3 regions of the Microbispora rosea genome follow, and region 1 is predicted to be linked to each of the others. Evidence: riboswitches for the same ligand, from Rfam matches in the RefSeq annotation. Region 1 holds a riboswitch; each other region holds the start of a gene.
What was found. A riboswitch is a leader RNA that binds a small molecule or an ion and turns the genes downstream of it on or off. The one in region 1 is predicted to bind cyclic di-AMP.
Positions count from the first base shown of each region.

Region 2: linked by a shared signal. The riboswitch ahead of ACIBK1_RS07970 (CHAP domain-containing protein) and the one ahead of ACIBK1_RS26375 (C40 family peptidase) in region 1 are both predicted to bind cyclic di-AMP.
Region 3: linked by a shared signal. The riboswitch ahead of ACIBK1_RS38295 (coiled-coil domain-containing protein) and the one ahead of ACIBK1_RS26375 (C40 family peptidase) in region 1 are both predicted to bind cyclic di-AMP.

Region 1 covers NZ_JBITJO010000006.1:333,466-339,161, reverse strand. The annotation lists gene ACIBK1_RS26385 (NYN domain-containing protein) at 56-1,372, shown strand; gene ACIBK1_RS26380 (C40 family peptidase) at 1,521-2,483, shown strand; cyclic di-AMP (ydaO/yuaA leader) riboswitch at 2,802-2,956, shown strand; gene ACIBK1_RS26375 (C40 family peptidase) at 3,031-3,612, shown strand; gene ACIBK1_RS26370 (hypothetical protein) at 3,716-4,633, shown strand; gene ACIBK1_RS26365 (glycosyltransferase family 4 protein) at 4,733-5,696, shown strand, end outside.
Region 2 covers NZ_JBITJO010000002.1:102,159-107,854, forward strand. The annotation lists gene ACIBK1_RS07960 (hypothetical protein) at 1-21, shown strand, start outside; gene ACIBK1_RS07965 (DUF305 domain-containing protein) at 223-834, shown strand; gene ACIBK1_RS07970 (CHAP domain-containing protein) at 841-1,614, opposite strand; cyclic di-AMP (ydaO/yuaA leader) riboswitch at 1,789-1,931, opposite strand; gene ACIBK1_RS07975 (dienelactone hydrolase family protein) at 2,291-3,034, shown strand; gene ACIBK1_RS07980 (DUF6295 family protein) at 3,046-3,327, shown strand; gene ACIBK1_RS07985 (GNAT family N-acetyltransferase) at 3,431-4,180, opposite strand; gene ACIBK1_RS07990 (MXAN_6230/SCO0854 family RING domain-containing protein) at 4,433-5,696, opposite strand, start outside.
Region 3 covers NZ_JBITJO010000016.1:20,181-25,876, forward strand. The annotation lists gene ACIBK1_RS38285 (DeoR/GlpR family DNA-binding transcription regulator) at 34-837, shown strand; gene galT (galactose-1-phosphate uridylyltransferase) at 927-1,985, shown strand; cyclic di-AMP (ydaO/yuaA leader) riboswitch at 2,056-2,194, shown strand; gene ACIBK1_RS38295 (coiled-coil domain-containing protein) at 2,229-3,140, shown strand; gene ACIBK1_RS38300 (DUF2750 domain-containing protein) at 3,785-4,150, opposite strand; gene ACIBK1_RS38305 (hypothetical protein) at 4,561-5,154, opposite strand; gene ACIBK1_RS38310 (hypothetical protein) at 5,525-5,696, opposite strand, start outside.

The sequences.
Region 1 (5,696 bases):
CCGGGGCGACCGCAGTGGGCAGCAGATCCGTAGGACACGGCCGAGGAGCGACGAGATGAGTTCAGCCGGAGAAGGCCTGTCTCGTCCGTTGCCCGAGCAGGTGCGTTTACAGGTGGTGGAGGTCGCGGCGCAGGTGCTGGGCTCGATGCCCGCCGCGGCCGTGCCGCCGCCGTTGCGCAACATCGCCAAGTTCGACCCGCGCAAGCGCGCCCGTCTGGGCAGCGCGCCCATCGCGGCCCAGCTGGAGAACGACAAGGAGTTCCGCGAGCGGGTGGCCGAGGCGGTGGAGGTCGCCTGGCCCGAGCTGGTGGGGAGCCTGGCCGAGGGCACGGTGCCCCCCGCGGCCGAGCCGGTGCTGGTCGCGGCGGCGGCGTACCTGACCCGCCCGCCCGGCTGGCCGGACCTGGTCGAGCAGGCGCGGACCGACCTGGAGCAGGCCGCCGCCGCGGGCACCCAGCGGGAGCAGGCGGAGACGCGGCTGCGCGAGCAGCTCGCGGCGCAGCGCGCCTCCGCCAAGGAGGAGATCGACCGGGTGCGCGAGCAGCTCAAGGCGGCCCGCGCGGAGAACTCCGACCTGCGGCGCAAGCTGCACGACGCCCGCGAGCGGGTCAGGGCCGCCGAGGCCAGGGCGGCCGAGCTGGAGGCCGAGACGGCCGAGGCGCGGACCAGGGCCGCGAGCGCCAACGGCGCGGCCGAGACCGAGGTGCGCCGGCTCAGGGAGCGCCTGGCGGACGCCGAGCGCCAGCTGGAGGCCAGCCGCAGGGCCGCCCGCGAGGGCCGCAGCGTCGAGGACGCCCGGGTGCGGGTGCTGCTGGACGCGCTCCAGGACGCCGCCTCCGGGCTGCGCAAGGAGCTCGGGCTGCCCACGACGATCACCAGGCCGGCCGACCACGTGAACGCGGTGCAGCCCGGCGAGCCGGGCGTGACGGCCGTTCCCGCGCGGGCGCTGGCCAACGACGACCCGCAGCTCCTCGACCAGCTCCTGGCCATCCCTCATCTGCATCTGATCGTCGACGGCTACAACGTGACCAAGACCGGCTACCCGTCGCTGACCCTCGCCGACCAGCGGGCCCGGCTGCTGACCGGGCTCGGCGGGCTCGCCGTGCAGACGCGGGCGGAGGTGACGTGCGTGTTCGACGGCGCCGAGCTGAACGGGCCGGTCCAGGTCTCCGCGCCGCGTGGGGTGCGGGTGAGGTTCAGCGCGCCCGGGGAGATCGCCGACGACCTCATCCGCGCACTGGTGCGGGCGGAGCCGCCCGGGCGGGCCATCGCCGTGGTCTCCTCCGACAGGGAGGTGGCCGAGTCGGTGCGCCGCATGGGCGCCCGGCCGGTGCCCTCGCTCCTGCTGCTGCGCCGTCTCGGCCGCGGCTGAGCCGCCGCGCGCGCAGCCCGCGACGGCGTCGTCACCAAGGGTGATGACTGCCGCGAATACCTGCGAATAGGTTGAAGCTTCAAGATCGCCTAGATAGAGTCGCGCCGCAGGTTCGTTGATCTAAGAGGTTGATCCTCAAGGGGGCTCAGTGCGAGGGCGTGTGCCGGTGGCCGCCGGTCTGGCCGCCGTGGTCCTGCTGACGCCGATGACGGGCGCGGAGGCGGATCCGAAGCCCACGGTCGCGCAGGCCAAGGCGAAGCTGAGCAAGCTCAACGAGCAGGCCGACAAGCTCGTGGACCGCTACAACGCGGCCAACGAGAAGTGGAAGAAGTCGCGGCAGAAGTACCTCGCGATCAACGAGGACTACAAGAAGCAGAACGTCCGGGTCGAGGCGCTGCGCTCCGGACTGGTCTCGATGGCCGTCAGCAGCTACCAGGTCGGCGAGATGGGGTCGTGGGGCGGCGTCTTCTACAGCTCCAACCCCGATGCCATGCTCAGCGGCCTCGCCACGCTCAACCACATGTCGGCCGAGCGGGCCGGGCGCCTCAGGGAGTACGAGGGCGCCATCAAGGACCTCAAGGACCGCCGCGACCAGAGCAAGGTGGTCTACAAAGAGGCCGCCGACGTCAAGGACGAGCTGGCCGGCGAGAAGGAGAAGGTCGACAAGCTCGTCCGGGAGCAGATGAAGCTGCTGCGCTCGCTCGGGACGTTCAACCCCGGCAACCCCAACAGCGCCGGCGTCGTCTACACCGGGCCGGCGTCCGGCAACGCGCTGGAAGCCCTCCAGTTCGCCTACAAGCAGGTCGGCAAGCCCTATCGCTACGGGGGCACCGGACCGGGCGCCTGGGACTGCTCCGGGCTCGTGCAGGCCGCGTGGGCGGCGGCGGGCGTGCGGCTGCCCCGGACCAGCTACGAGCAGTGGGCCTGGGGTGCGAGCCGCAGGGTCTCGCTGGACGAGCTCCAGCCGGGCGACCTGCTCTGGCACGCCGGATACGGACACGTCGGCATCTACGCCGGCGACGGCAAGGTCGTCCACGCCCCGCAGACCGGCGATGTTGTGAAGATTGTCTCACTCGCGGAGTATCACGCGATCGGAGCTGTGCGCCCCTGAGGGGTTGGCCACCTCTGTGACGGTGTGTGGTTTTCGGGGCTCTTGTGACCGCATTCAGCCCTTGTTGCGCAGATTGTGAGCAGAGTCACACTTAGCCCTCTCGCGAGGTGGGTAAGCTGCGATTTCTTCTCCGCGGCCTTCGTTATCCGATCTTTATCCGGCGGGCGGGCTTTGCCGAACGCCGCGAGTCCTCGGTAGCTTCTGGGCCGCGGCGAGCACGCCTCGCCGCGGCGCGTCCCGGTCCGGCCGGCCGGGCCGCGCAGTCATCCACCGGCATCGGCGTCCTCCAACACCCTCCCCCTCGCGGGATCCCCCGGCGCCGATGACCAGCCGAGTCCGTGCAGTCAGGAGGCACGGAGCCGGGGAACCATCGACCTTCACGCGAAGGTCCGGGGTGAATCGGCGCATCGCGCGCCGTAGGGCGACTTCCCCGCCCGAACCCGTCAGCTAACCCGGTAGGCGTGAGCGGAAGACCCGAGGAGAGATCCTGTCTACCACCCCCGCTAGTCTGTCCCGTCTTGCCCGAATTGCCGTTGGTGGTGCCGCGTTGACGGCATCCGTAGGGGTCGCCGGAGCACATCCGGCGGCGGCCGATACGGCGGCCGACACGGTGACGGTCACGGTCGTCAAGACGGCCACAGCGACGAAGACGGCCACGAACACGAGCGACGGGAACAGCGCGAAAACCGCCGCCCGCAAGGCCGCCGCGAAGAAGCGGACCAAGAAGCACACCGCCAAGCGGAAGATCAGCAGGACCTCGCTCCAGCGGGCCAAGGCCCGGCGCGCGGTGAAGACCGCCGAGAAGCAGATCGGCGACCCTTACCGCTACGGAGCCACGGGACCGGGCGCGTTCGACTGCTCGGGCCTGGTCCAGTACGCCTGGCGCAAGGCGGGCGTACGGCTGCCGCGCACGACGTGGTCCATCCGCGGCGCGGTCAGGACGAAGGTGTCCTGGGGGCACTTCGAGCCCGGTGACCTCATCTTCACCAGCGGCGGCGGCCACGTCGGCATGTACGTCGGGCACGGCAAGATGATCCACGCTCCGCACACCGGCACGCGGGTCAGGATCGACAAGCTGGACGCCTATCGGAAGAGCACCTTCGTGGGTGCCGTCCGTCCGGGCGTCTGACGGGCGCCGGTCACCAGCCCCCTCGACCGGCGCCGTCCCTACGGCCCCGTCCATCTCGCCGAGGTGGACGGGGCCGTGACATGTGCTGGCTACCATGCACGGCGTGACTGTCACGAGCGGCGTGCCCGGGGGCGGCCTGCGGAGCGTGCGCGCCGGGACCGACCGGTGCCGGCTCGAAGCCGCGCCCCACGGGGTCCCTCCCCGCCGGGTCGCGGTCGTGGCCGTCGCGCTGGCCGCGCTGCTGGCCGGGCTCGCCGCCGCGGCGCCGCCCGACCCGCTGCGCGCCCTGCGGCTGGACGCCCGCGCCGCCGTGCGCGAGCATCCGGGCATGTGGACCGGCGCCTCCGTCGCCCGCGGCGAGCGCGCCGTCGTCGTCGGGTCGCCCCGGCCGCTGGTCGCCGAGGTCGCCGCACTGGCCGATCGCGCGGGCCGCACGGTCACGAGGATCTGGGGCGGGCGCGGCGGCGCGGTGGTCCTCGTGCCGCGCACCGAGGAGCAGGCCGCCGTGCTGGCGACGCCGGCGAAGGTGGACGGCCTGGCGGCGGTCGCCACCGGCGGCCGTGTGATCGTGCAGCCGGCCGCGTTCGCCCGCCTGTCCGCGACCGGCCGCCTGGTCGTCGTGACCCATGAGCTGACGCACGTCGCGACCTCCGGTCCTCGCGCGGTGCCGATGTGGCTCATGGAGGGCTTCGCCGACTACGTGGGCTACCTGGACAGCGGACTGCCGGTCCGTACGGTCGCCGCCGAGCTGGCCGCCGACGTGGCGGCGGGGAGGGCGGCGCTGGACGGCCTGCCCGGGCCCGCCGACTTCGCCGCCAGGCCCGCCCAGGCGTACGAGGAGGCGTGGCTCGCCTGCCGCTACATCGCGGCCCGCTTCGGCGAGCGGAGGCTGGTCGCCCTCTACCGCGCCGCGCTGCGCGAGGAGATCGGCGCCGCCCTCGGAGAACAGCTCGGGCTGACCGCCGACGGCCTGACCAGCGCCTGGCGGTCGTGGGCCCGCGAGCAGCTCGCCCGGCCCTGATCCCGATCTTCTTGGGACGACGGTGCGGCGGCGGCTGCGACAATGCGTTCTCGGGCGGCGCGGGCGGACCGTGCGATCACGCCGGCAGCGGGGGTGAGGATGACGAAGCGGACGCTGATCGTCACGAACGACTTCCCGCCCAGACCGGGCGGCATCCAGGCGTTCGTGCACGGCCTCGCCTCGCGCCGGCCGCCCGGCTCCGTGGTCGTGTACGCCCCGCGCTGGAAGGGATGCGAGGAGTTCGACTCCCGCCAGCCGTACGAGGTGGTCCGGCATCCCTCCTCGCTGATGCTGCCGACGCGCTCGGTGGCGAGAAGGGCGGCGGCGCTCGTGGAGGACGGCGCCACCGTCGTCTTCGGCGCGGCCGCGCCGCTGGGGCTGCTCGCTCCCGTCCTGCGCGCCGCCGGCGCGGGCCGGATCGTCATGCTCACCCACGGGCACGAGGCGTCGTGGGCCCGCCTGCCGGGCGCGCGCGCCCTGCTGCGCCGCATCGGCGCGGGGGCCGACGTGGTGACCTACCTCGGCGACTACACCCGCCGCCGGATCGCCCGGGTCGTGCCCGCCTCCAGGCTCGTACGGCTCGCGCCCGGCGTGGACACCGCCCTCTTCCATCCGGGGGCGGGCGGCGACCGGATCCGCGCGTCGCTCGGCCTGGGCGACCGGCCGGTGGTCGTGTGCGTCTCCCGGCTGGTGCCGCGCAAGGGCCAGGACGTGCTGCTGCGGGCCTGGCCGCTCGTTCTCCGGCGGGTTCCCGGCGCGGTCCTCCTCCTGGTCGGCGGCGGCCCCCTGCGGCGGTCACTGGAGAGGACGGCCGCCGGGGCCGGGCCGCGCGGCTCGGTGGTCGTCACCGGGTCCGTCCCCTGGGCGTCCCTCCCGGCCTACTACGACGCGGGCGACGTGTTCGCCATGCCCTGCCGCAGCAGGTTCGGCGGGCTCGACGTCGAGGGCCTCGGCATCGTCTACCTGGAGGCGTCGGCCACCGGGCTGCCCGTGGTCGCGGGCTCCTCCGGCGGCGCCCCCGACGCCGTACGGCACGGCGAGACGGGCCTGGTGGTCGACGGCA
Region 2 (5,696 bases), on a different contig from region 1:
CGGATCACGTTCAGCGGCTGACGGGAACGTTCCACGCAGCGGGGTACGACAGCCAGAGAACACGAATGCTGTTCGAGGACACGGTGCTGTTCGAGGACTGTGTTCGCCTTCACACGGTTCACGCGGCGACGGCGCACCGGGGGTGGCGCCGTCGTCGGCACCGCAGGCAGGGCGGCGGGAAGGCCGTTGGTCCGCCGCCCGGACGTACGGAGGTGCTGGCCGATGAAGGGACGCGTTCTGCCGGTGGCCCTGCTGACGGCCGATCTGCTGGTCGGCGCGGGCGGCCCGTACGGCTCGGCCGCCACAGCCGCCACGCCTTCCTCACCCGCCGCGCTCACCGCGCCCGGGGCCCCGACGCCGACGGCCGACCACAACGACCGGGACGTCATGTTCGCCCGGATGATGATCCCGCATCATCGTCAGGCGGTGGAGATGGGGAGGCTGGCCGCGGACCGCGCGGCGGACGCCCGGGTCGCGCGGCTCGCCCGGCGGATCGAGGCCGCGCAGGCTCCGGAGATCCGGACGATGAGCGGCTGGCTCACGGCCTGGGGTGAGCGGGTGCCCGGTGAGAGTCCGGCGCCGGCCCACCACGCCATGCCCGGGATGATGTCTCCCGAGGACATGCGGCGTCTCGAAGGGCTGTCCGGACGGGCCTTCGACCGGGCCTTCCTCACGATGATGATCCGCCACCACGAGGGAGCGGTCGCCATGGCGCGCGACGAGCTGCGCGGCGGAACCTACGAGCCGGCCCGGCGGATGGCGGAGTCCATCGTCTCCAGCCAGTCGGCCGAGATCAAGGAGATGAAGAGCATGTTGGACAGCCTGCCGGGTTGATCTGCCTCACCCGCGCTTGCGGTGCCGTCCGCCGGACGTCGCCGCCGCGGCCCTGACCCGGATCCCGGTCACGGCGGTGGAGACCACCGCGAACAGCAGGCCCGCCGGCAGAACGGCGTCGCCCGGCGACCACACGACGTCGAGGGCCTTCCCCTGCGTGGCCGCCATGTTCCTGGTGGCGGGCGCCCCGGCGCTCTGGACGCTCGCGTTCACTGCCGCCGCCGGCTGGATCGTCACCGGCGCCTTCTGCGCCACCTTGACCTTGCGCGGCAGGCCGTACCCGACGATCTTGCTCGTGTCGCGCACCTTGCGCTTCAGCCACACGCCGTCGACATTGCCCTCGATCGTGTGGACCTTGCGACCGACGACCTTCTCGACGATGCCGACGTGGTCGATGTCGCGGATCTTCTTGGACCCCGACCAGGCGAAGAACACCACCGCGCCCGGCTCGGGCCTGTCGCTCCAGGCGTGGTGCTTCTCGAACCACTTGGCGTGCCGCGTGGTCAGCGCGAACTCCCCGACGTGGGCCTGCACCCCGGCCCGGTCGGCCGCCCACGAGACGAACATGTCGCACCAGGGGGCGGCCTTGAAGTCGGGGTCCTTGGCGACGTTGTCGGCGTACCACTCGCCGAACTTCGTGTGTTTCCCGGCTCGCTCGCGGTAGCCCAGTTCGGGGCGTACGGCGTCGAGCAGCTGTCGAGCTATCGGATCGGTGGAAATCGGAGGCTCCTCATGGCGCGCTTCGAGACATGACGAACGGCCCGCGGGGCGTGACGGCATGACGGCATGACCGTCCGGGGACACGCCACGGCGGGGCGGAATCAGAAACGGGAGATGCGACAGCCCGTCACGGGCGCGCCATCACCCCGGAAGCCTGGAGACGTTCCAGGGCGGGCATGCGGTCCGGCGACGCGGCGCGGACCGGGTGGGCAGGTGGAGCCGACACTCCACACGCTCTCCTCTCCTTGGCCGCCTACCGGGTTAGCTGACGGGTTCGGGCCAGGAGTAGCCCTACCGGATGGTCCGGATTCACCCCAGGAAACGTGGGTCCCCGGTTCCCGGGATCGATGACTTCCGGGATTCGGCGGTCGCCGGTCGTCCTCGGGTTGAGGACCGCGCACCGGCGAGACACACGGGAAGTTTAGTAGATAACAAGTAAGACACGACGAAAAACCCGGCAAAGGGCATCATTCCGGCTGCCGCCCTTCCCTGCTTCCGCAGGTCCTCGCGGTCGCCGGCCGCCGGCGGTGAGATGCGCCACACAGCCGCCACACAGCCGCCATACAGCCGCCATACGGCATGAGCACGCGCCCGGCGGACGGGCCGGGACGACCCCGCCCACCGCCATCCGGCCCGGCGGTGGACGGGCGACTTGGTTAGCTCAGCTAACGACTAAGGTGGGCTCCTGCACCGCCATCTCACGGGCAGCGCTGTGGTCAGAGGAAAGGGAATCTCAATGACGGACGCGATGTGGGCCGGCACGGTCGCCGTGACCGGGCACGAAGGCGCCGAACTCGAGGCGTACGCGGCCCGGCCGCTCGACTCCGCTCCCCACGGCGGGGTCGTGGTGATCCACCACATGCCCGGCTACGACGCGGGCACCAAGGAGATCGTCCGCAGGTTCGCCGCGCACGGCTACGCAGCGATCTGCCCGAACCTGTACTCCAGGGAGGGCGCGGGCGTCAGCCCGGACGACCAGGCCGCCGCCGCCCGGGCCAAGGGCGGCGTCCCGGACGAGCAGCTCGTCGGCGACGTCGCCGGCGGCGCGGCCTACCTCAACGGCCTGGAGCACGCCAACGGCAAGATCGGCGTCATCGGCTACTGCTCCGGTGGGCGGCAGACGTTCCTGGCCGCCTGCTCGCTGCAGATCGACGCGGCCGTCGACTGCTACGGGGCCTTCGTGGTCAACTCGCCGCCCGCCGAATTCCCGCTGGCGGCCACGCCGCTGATCTCCCGCGCCGCCGACCTGTCCTGCCCGCTGCTCGGGCTCTTCGGCGCGGACGACCAGTTCCCCTCGCCGGAGGAGGTGGGGGTGCTCTCCACAGAGCTGGACAAGCTCGGCAAGGACCACGAGTTCCACGTCTTCCCCGACGCCGGTCACGGGTTCTTCTCCGTGGACCGGCCGGCCTACCGGCCCGCCGCGGCGGTGGAGGGCTGGAAGAAGGTCTTCGATTTCTTCGGCCGCCACCTCGCCGCCTGAGGAGAACAGCAATGTGCACCTATCTCACCGAGAAGATCCGCGTCGACGGCGCCGCCAAGGGGGCGTCGGGCTGGTTCACGGTCACCGACGGCATGGTCTACATCGACCATCCCTATCACGCGTGCCAGGAGCACACGGTGAACATCGACATCACCAACCCGGCGGAGGGCCCGTCGGCCCGGGTCGCGATCGAGCTCACCGAGGAGGCGGCGCTCGCCCTCGTGGAGGCCATCCACAAGGCCCTGGCCGCGGCGCCGCCCGGGCTCGCGGCGGCCGCCAGCCGATCCGCCTGATCCCGCCCTCCCGCCGATCGGCCTCCGCCTCGTCCTGCCCAGCCCGCCCGCCGGCCGCGCGACGCCCCCGAGAGGGTGAAGCACGGCCGACGGGCGGCCTGCGTCAGGCTTCGAGCGACATGTAGAGGCGGGTGCCGCCCGGCCGGAAGCCCACGCGTTCGTAGACCCGGCGCGATCCCTCACCGCCGTACTCCAGCCACACCGACCGCGCTCCCCTGGCGAGCATCGTCTCGGCGAGCGTGGCGGTGACCGCGCCGGCGATGCCCCGCCCGCGGAACTCGGGACAGGTGCCGACACCGGCGAGCTCCGACGTCTCCACGGCCGGAGCGGAGCACATGGCCGCCCCGGCGCAGCCGCCGCCGGGCGCCCGGACGAACCGGACCGCGCCGCCGCTCTCCTCCGTACGGCGCAGCCGGGCCGCGCCCTCCGGCGACGAGGCGAACTCGCCGCCGAACGCCTTGGACAGCGCGGCGTCGATCGCCGCGTAGTCCTCGTCCGTGGACGGCGTCTCCACCGGGAGAGCGGCCCGCGGCATCGTCAGCGTGGCCGGGACGCAGACGAGGTATTCGTGCACCGCTTCGACGGTGAGCCCGGCCTCGTGAAGAGCGGGCTGCACGTCGGGCGCGGCGCCCGGGGCGAACTCGAGACGGGGCTTGAGCCCGCGCTCGCCGAACGCTGCGATCAGCGCCGCGACGTCCCGCGCGCCCGGCCGGGCGCCGGGCAGGGGTGTCGCGTAATTGACGTACGGACTGGTGGTGCCGGGGTCCACGCCGAGGACGAAGCCCCCGATCTCGACGACGTCGGGACGGCGGCGCAGGTTGGCCACGGCGAAACTCTGGACATCGATGCCCACGGTGATATCGACCTCACGGATGACAAGGTGGAGCGGTTCGCCCGCCGCGGAGCGGAGGGTGAACGCGCAGGCGAGAACCATCCCGGACAGGGATGGAGAAGGTGCGCGAGTCGCACCGTCGCGTGGGGCCGCCGTGAGACGAGGGCAGTGAACCGGTGACGCGGGAGCGTTCCGGTCAGTGCCGGCGGCGGCCGCTGCGGGACGCCGAGAACATAGGCTTCGTTCCTTCTGTGTGCGTGTGCTGAAGCGCGCTCACTGTCCCACGCACGCCCCCGGGTGCACAAACCATTTGTCACCTGCGGGGTCACCGCGCCGCGGGGCGAGCATGCCGACGAGGTCGGCGGCGTCGAGAGAGCGGATCACGGCGGGGTCGAGGTGAGCAGGGTGCAGGGCGTAGACCTGCGCCCCCTCGCTCACCCGCACGTCGTCCCGCAGCACCACGGCGAGACCCGCCTCCGCCGCGCCGGCCTCCGGCCCGCAGGCCGCCGCCCGCCGTGCCCCGAGGCGGGACGCGAAGGCGGCGGCGTCCTCGCCGGGCCGACGCGCGTGCCGGCTCACGGCGCCGTCCCGGTGCCGTACGACGACCTCACGGGCGCGGGCGGCGGCGTGCCAGCAGGCGACCTCCCACAAAGTGACGCGCTCGCCGAAACCATAGGCGTCCTCGGCCGCCGCTCCCAGCCGGGCGAGCCGGCCCTCGTGTTCGTACACGTCGTGGATCCCGCCGAACGCGGACACGTTGAGGTCCACCCAGCGCATGGTGCGCGACCAGAGGTCGGCGACGAACGGGACGAGGATCTTGGCCGGGCCGGTCAGGTCGAAGCGCTGCCGTACGGCCAGCGGGTCGAACAGGCCGCCCGGATCGTCCATGAACCCGGCGAAACCGCGGACCAGGTCGTCGAATGGCACGTCGTTGTAACTGAACACGACGGGCACCACGTACCGGCCGCCGGTCGCGCGCAGCGCGGCCACGTCGAGGTCCACGAACTCCGACGCGCCCTGCGGCTCGGGCGCGGAGGTCAGGTCCCCGGAGTGGACGGCGGCGTTCGCGCCGAGCCGCAGATTCGTGTAGTCGCACAGCCCGACGAACTCCCACCGCGCGTCGAACACCGCCACCGACAGGTCCAGATCGACCCGGTGGCCCGCGGGCTCCGCCCAGTGCAGGAACAGCCGGATGCGCTCGCCGCGCGGCAGCGGCCGCACGCTCCCCCGTGGCAGCCGCATCAGTGAGGCCGAGGCGGACCGCTCGGCCTCCGGCGCGAGCAGGTCACTCAGCTCCTCGTCCAGCAGCGCGGTCTCGACGGGCGGCAGCGCGGCGGCCCGGCTCAGCATCTCGCCGGTCAGCACGGCGGTCAGGGCGGCCACGGTCTCAGGGGCGAGCTCCTCGCGGACGTCGGGCTCGGTCCAGATCCGCGCCGCTCCCCCGCGCGGCAGGAACATGCGGGTCCCGCCCGGTGGCGTGCGCAACTGGCCCAGGGTGGCGATCAGCACGGCCGGGGAGACGTGCGGCGCGGCGGCG
Region 3 (5,696 bases), on a different contig from region 1:
TAATTTGTTTGAATCTGTTGACAGGAGTGGTGAATGCTGGCCCAGCAACGGCAGCAGGCGATCCTGGAGAGGGTACGCAGAACCGGCGGGGTGCGCGTCGCGCAGCTCGTACGCGATCTCGGGGTCTCGGACATGACGATCCGCCGCGACCTGGAGGTCCTCGCGGAGCGGGGCCTGATCGTCAAGGTGCACGGCGGGGCTACCGCCACCGGCGCCGGCTCGACCGAGGAGCCGGGCTTCGCTGCCAAGTCGGTGCGGCAGCAGGCCGAGAAGGAGGCCATCGCCCGCCGGGCCGCCATGCTCGTACGGCCGGGCAGCTCCGTCGCCCTCTCTGCCGGGACCACGACCTGGACACTGGCCCACCATCTGGTGGACGTGCCCGAGCTGACCGTGATCACCAACTCGGTGCAGGTGGCCGACGTCTTCCACCGGGCGGGACGGCCCGACCAGACCGTGGTGCTGGTGGGCGGCGTGCGCACGCCGTCCGACGCGCTGGTCGGCCCGGTGGCCGTGGCGGCCGTCCGCTCCCTGAACGTCGACACGCTCATGCTCGGCGTGCACGGCATGAGCGTCCGGGCTGGTTACACCACGCCCAACCTGCTGGAGGCGGAGACCGACCGCGCCCTCATCGCGGCCGCCCAGCAGCTCGTGGTCCTGGCCGACCACACCAAGTGGGGGACGATCGGCATCAGCACGATCGCCGCCCTTGACGAGGCCGGCGTGGTCGTGAGCGACGTCGGCCTGCCGGAGGAGGCGCGCGCCGCACTGTCGGAGCACGCCGGCGAGCTCCTCCTCGCCGACCCCTCCGGGGAAACCGAGATGGAGACCGCGCTGTGACGCCGGACCTCTGGAAGGCCGCCTGTCCCCGGACCCCTGTAAGCCCGCTCTGACCCGGGACACCGCACCGTGAAGCTGGAGACCGCTCTGTGAAGCGCACCATCACCCATCTCGCCGACGGCCGTGAGCTCATCTATTTCGACCGGCGCGACGACGCCGACCACAGCGCCGTCGACACCAGGGACCTGCCGCCGCGCCCGCTCGCCTCCGAGCTGCGCTACGACCCCCTGATGGACGAGTGGGTGGCCGTCGCCCGGCATCGCCAGACGCGCACGCACCTGCCGTCCGCGGCGGAGTGCCCGCTCTGCCCGGGCCATCCCGGCTCGGAGATCCCCTCGCCGTACGAGGTGGCGGTGTTCGAGAACCGCTTCCCGTCGTTCAGCTTCAACACCGGCGCGTACGAGCAGGTGGGCGGGCTGAGCGAGGTGCGGCCGGGGATCGGGCGGTGCGAGGTGGTCTGCTTCACCTCCGACCACGACGCGTCGTTCAGCTCGCTGAGCGACGCGCAGGCCGAGCTGGTCGTCGAGGCGTGGGCCGACCGCACGGCGGAGCTGTCCGCGCTGCCCGGCGTGGAGCAGGTCTTCTGCTTCGAGAACCGCGGCGCCGAGATCGGCATCACGCTGCCGCACCCCCACGGGCAGATCTACGCCTATCCGTACGTCACGCCGCGTACCCGGCAGATGCTGGACGCCGCCGCCCGCCACCAGGGCGGCAACCTGTTCGCGGACGTCCTGGCCGCCGAGCGGAGGGGCCCCCGGGTGGTGGCCGCCAACGAGCATTGGACGGCCTTCGTCCCGGCCGCCGCGCGCTACCCGTTCGAGGTGCACGTCTACCCGCACCGCCGGGTGCCCGACATCCCGGCGCTGTCGCCCGAGGAGCGGGCCGCGTTCGCGCCGCTCTACATCGAGGTGCTGCGCCGGCTGGACGGGCTGTTCGGCGTCGTCATGCCGTACGTCGCGGCCTGGCACCAGGCCCCCGTCTCCTACCGGCGCGACCTCGCCTACCTCCACCTGCAGCTCTTCACGATCCGGCGCGCGCCGAACAAGCTGAAGTACCTGGCCGGATCGGAGTCGGCCATGGGCGCGTTCGTCAACGACGTGCTGCCGGAGGAGGCCGCCCGGATGCTACGCGAGGCGATAACGGCTTGATCTCCGGTTGGTTGCGGCTTTGGTGGCAGTCACCGTTTCTTTACCACTAGTATCCCTGACACCGGCCGTCACAACCGGTACGCCTAATCCCGGGCGCCCCGCCCGGGAGCCGGGGACCCAATCACGCACCTGGGGTCAAGGCAGTGACCTGCCCGGGCTTCTCCAGCCCGAACCCGTCAGCTAACCCGGTCGGCAGATGGAGAGGAGTGGGCTCTGCCCCGCGCGTTCCCCCTGGCTGTCGGCGTGCTCGCCTCCGCCGTCCTCGTGTTCGGCACGGCGGCGCCGGGTGTGGCCGATCCCAAACCGACGGAGAAACAGCTCAAGAAGGAGCTGGCGGACCTGCGGAAGAAGGTCGACCGGCTGATCGGCGACTACAACGCCAAACGCGTCGCCCTCGCCAAGGCCGGCGTGGAGGAGAAGGCGGCCCGCGGCCGGCTGGCCAAGGCCGAGGCCGACTACAAGGCCGCCAGCGACGCCGTACGGCAGATGGCCGGGCTGCGCTACCAGACCGAGAGCGCGATGGCGCTGCCCGACATGAACACCGCCGCGCTCAACTACCAGCTCAAAGAGGAGCAGGCCGCCAGGCTCGCGCACTTCGACCTGGTCCGCGACGAGCGGCAACGGGCCGCGGACGCCGCCAAGACGCTGACCGCGCAGCTCAAGGCGCAGGCCGCCGAGGTCGCCGGTCAGCGCGAGGACGCCGAGGATCTGATCGACGAGATCAAGGACAAGCTCGACGCGCTGATCCCGATCGCGCCGGGAAAGCGCGCGGGCGGGTCGTGGGCGCCCGAGCTCCCCAGCGGCACCGACAACATCACGCCCCGGATGAGATTCATGCGCGGCGAGGTCGAAAGCCACTTCACCCTGCAGTTTCCGGTGGGCTGCTACCGGGCGGAGAACAGCGGTGAGCATCCCCTCGGGCGCGCCTGCGACTTCATGATGAGCTCGGGCGGCGCCATGCCCTCCCCCGAGATGAAGGCCCTCGGCGACAGCCTGGCCGCCTGGGCCATCAAGAACGGGCCGAAACTCGGCGTGATGTACGTGATCTGGCAGCAGCGCATCTACAACCTCGGCCATCCGGGCTGGCGGACCATGTCCGACCGCGGCGGGATCACCGCCAACCACTACGACCACGTGCACATCTCGATGTACTAGGCCCGCAAGCCGTCTACCTGCATGTTCGATCCCGGCAGGACGGGTCAGGGCACATTGAGGGCACTTAAGCCGTCTGCCGGCCCCTTGGCCCAGGCGCTCCCGATGGCCGCACGCATCAGATCCTCGCTGGAGGGCATCAAGGCGGCCCTAACCGGGCCGCACGCGCCGCCGTCACGGCGCACGCCGCCGCCTCCCGCTGGCGCTCCCGGCGGACAGCGCGCAAAGAACGCCGGACGGCTGGCGCGGACGAGTCGATGGGCCGCCAGGCGACAGTACAAGTCCGCTCACAGGGGCGTCAGGCTGAGCTGGAAGTGCCGACCTGGTGCCAGGCCGCACGTGGTGATGCCTCCGGCGGGCGCGCTCCCGGCTTCGGGGGAAGAACGGCCGTTCCGACTTCGGCCGTAGCTGGCTGAGCTGGAAGGGTGCAGGGTCCCCCCGCCCCCGCTGCCCGAGTATTCGCGGCACCCGGAACCTGTCAACCGGCGCTGTGCAGGTAGGACGACCAGCGCGCGCGGAAGGTCACCGGGAACATGTACACGCGAAGCACCAGTTGACAGAACCCGGGGCGGCAGTCGCGAATGTGGGCAGCTATCGGGGGCTGGGGGAGTCCGGCCGGGGTTGCACCTCCGTCGCCGCGTAGACCCCTATCGCTCGTACGGTGGCTCGCCAAGCGCATGAGCCAGCCGATTCAGCACCTCATCGACAGTGAAGTCCCAACCAGTCAGCCGCTGTCCGCTCCAGTTGATCCCGACCCGGAAGTCGTCCTTGGCGAGGTCAGGCAAAGCCGCATTCCGCCAATGGTCCAGCGGCATTGACATGACACGGAACTGCGAACCCCACAATGCGACCGCGCGCTGCGCTCGGGCCTCCGACGACCAGTACGGAAATGCCGGCCTACCGAAGTCCGATGGGGGCGTCGGGCTGCCCTGATCATCGCGAACCCACCACAAGGTACGGTGTTGAGCAACTTCGCGGAAAAACGCCGACGCCTGGGCTCCGCTTGCACTCATCAAGGTTCCCCTCGATCCGCTCTCCTTAATCGGTGTTCGACTCGCGATCTTACGCCCGCTGGCTCGCACACCTGGGGCGCGTGCCAGATTGAACGGCGATCAGCGGGGACTGACGGGCAGTCACGGGGACTCGACCGCCGCTGAGCAGCACCCCCCTGTTCCCAGCTCAGAGAGGGTAGATCACTAGCCGATTCCCAAGCTGATAGCCGAGGCGACTGAGCGAACCAGAGGGCACAGCCAGGGCACATGACACCGTGATCGGCCGCGAAATGCCGAGAGCCACCGAGACGACCAACGCCAGGTCATCACGGTGGTTCGGATGTTTTGCCAGGTCACGATCAAGGGTGGATCAGATCTCCACACAACGAAGCAAGATCATCTTGCCTCAAGATCCACTTTCGATACACGCCCTAGATAGCAGGAGTGTCGAGAACGATCACAGACTTCTCTTCGCCGTCCAACCGGTCGCTTTCGACGCCGACCCCGGCGGCCGCCTCGATAAATGCGAACGCGGCGCTGCGTTTGCCGTCGAAGTCCTGACCATCCAGGTCGTCAAGCATGGCGTGGAAGCCCGTGAAGACGCCCGGCGCGGTCTCTTCTTCGACCTGGTCGCCGAGGACGTAGTTCCGGATCCGCGCCCGGACCCTGCCTCCGCCCGCGTAGGCGATCGTCGATGTGCCGTTGAATTGCCATGACGTGGTCCACACGCGCGCGTCCTCACTGAGTTTGGAGAGGAGTTCCTCTGATAGGGGGTCTCCATACCTGCATTCCAGGAATCCGTACGCGCCGTCGCCTTCGAAGACGTACAGCAAGGTAAGGTCCTCGTTCATGGCTACCTCCATGGGGTAGTCCATGGTGCGTTCTTCCGGGTCGTGGCCCCCGTTCAGCCGCCACAGAAGGTCATCCAGCGTGATCCCCTCGTCGAGGGGCTGCACCACAGTCCAGCAAAGACTGTCCTTGAGCCACTGGTGGCGCTCGAAGAGAGCGCGGTAGTGATCGATCACATGATCATCATGGCGTAGCACGGCTTCGCCACGGTCACATACGTGTCTACGGTATGGACATCGACGCCCGCCCGTCTCCTGAGACTGACGTACCGGCGTTGTCGGTCCGGCGCTCGTCCTTGGGATCCGTGAGGGCACAACGAGGGCACATGACACCGTGATCAGCCGCGAAACGCTGATAACCACCGAGACAACCAGGGCCAGGTCATCCCGGTGGTTCTAGAGTTGCCCCAGGTCACGATCACGGGCTGATCAGATCTCGATGTACTGAGCCTTCCGCCCCACTCCCGCGGTCACGCGGGCGGGCTCCCCCCGGGGCGTCCAGTGCCTTCGCCGGTTGCCGTACCAGGCGATCCGGGCACAGGTGGGCTCATTCCTCGTCGCGGCCGTGCAGGTAGTCCTCGAAGGTGGGGCGTCGATCCCTTTGACGTGTGAACACGATCGCGGCCACCAGCCCGGCAGGGGCCATTACGAGCCGGAGCGCCCAGCGGCCAAGACGACGGACCACCCTGAGCAGTTCCTTGAGCGACTGCCAAGGGTGT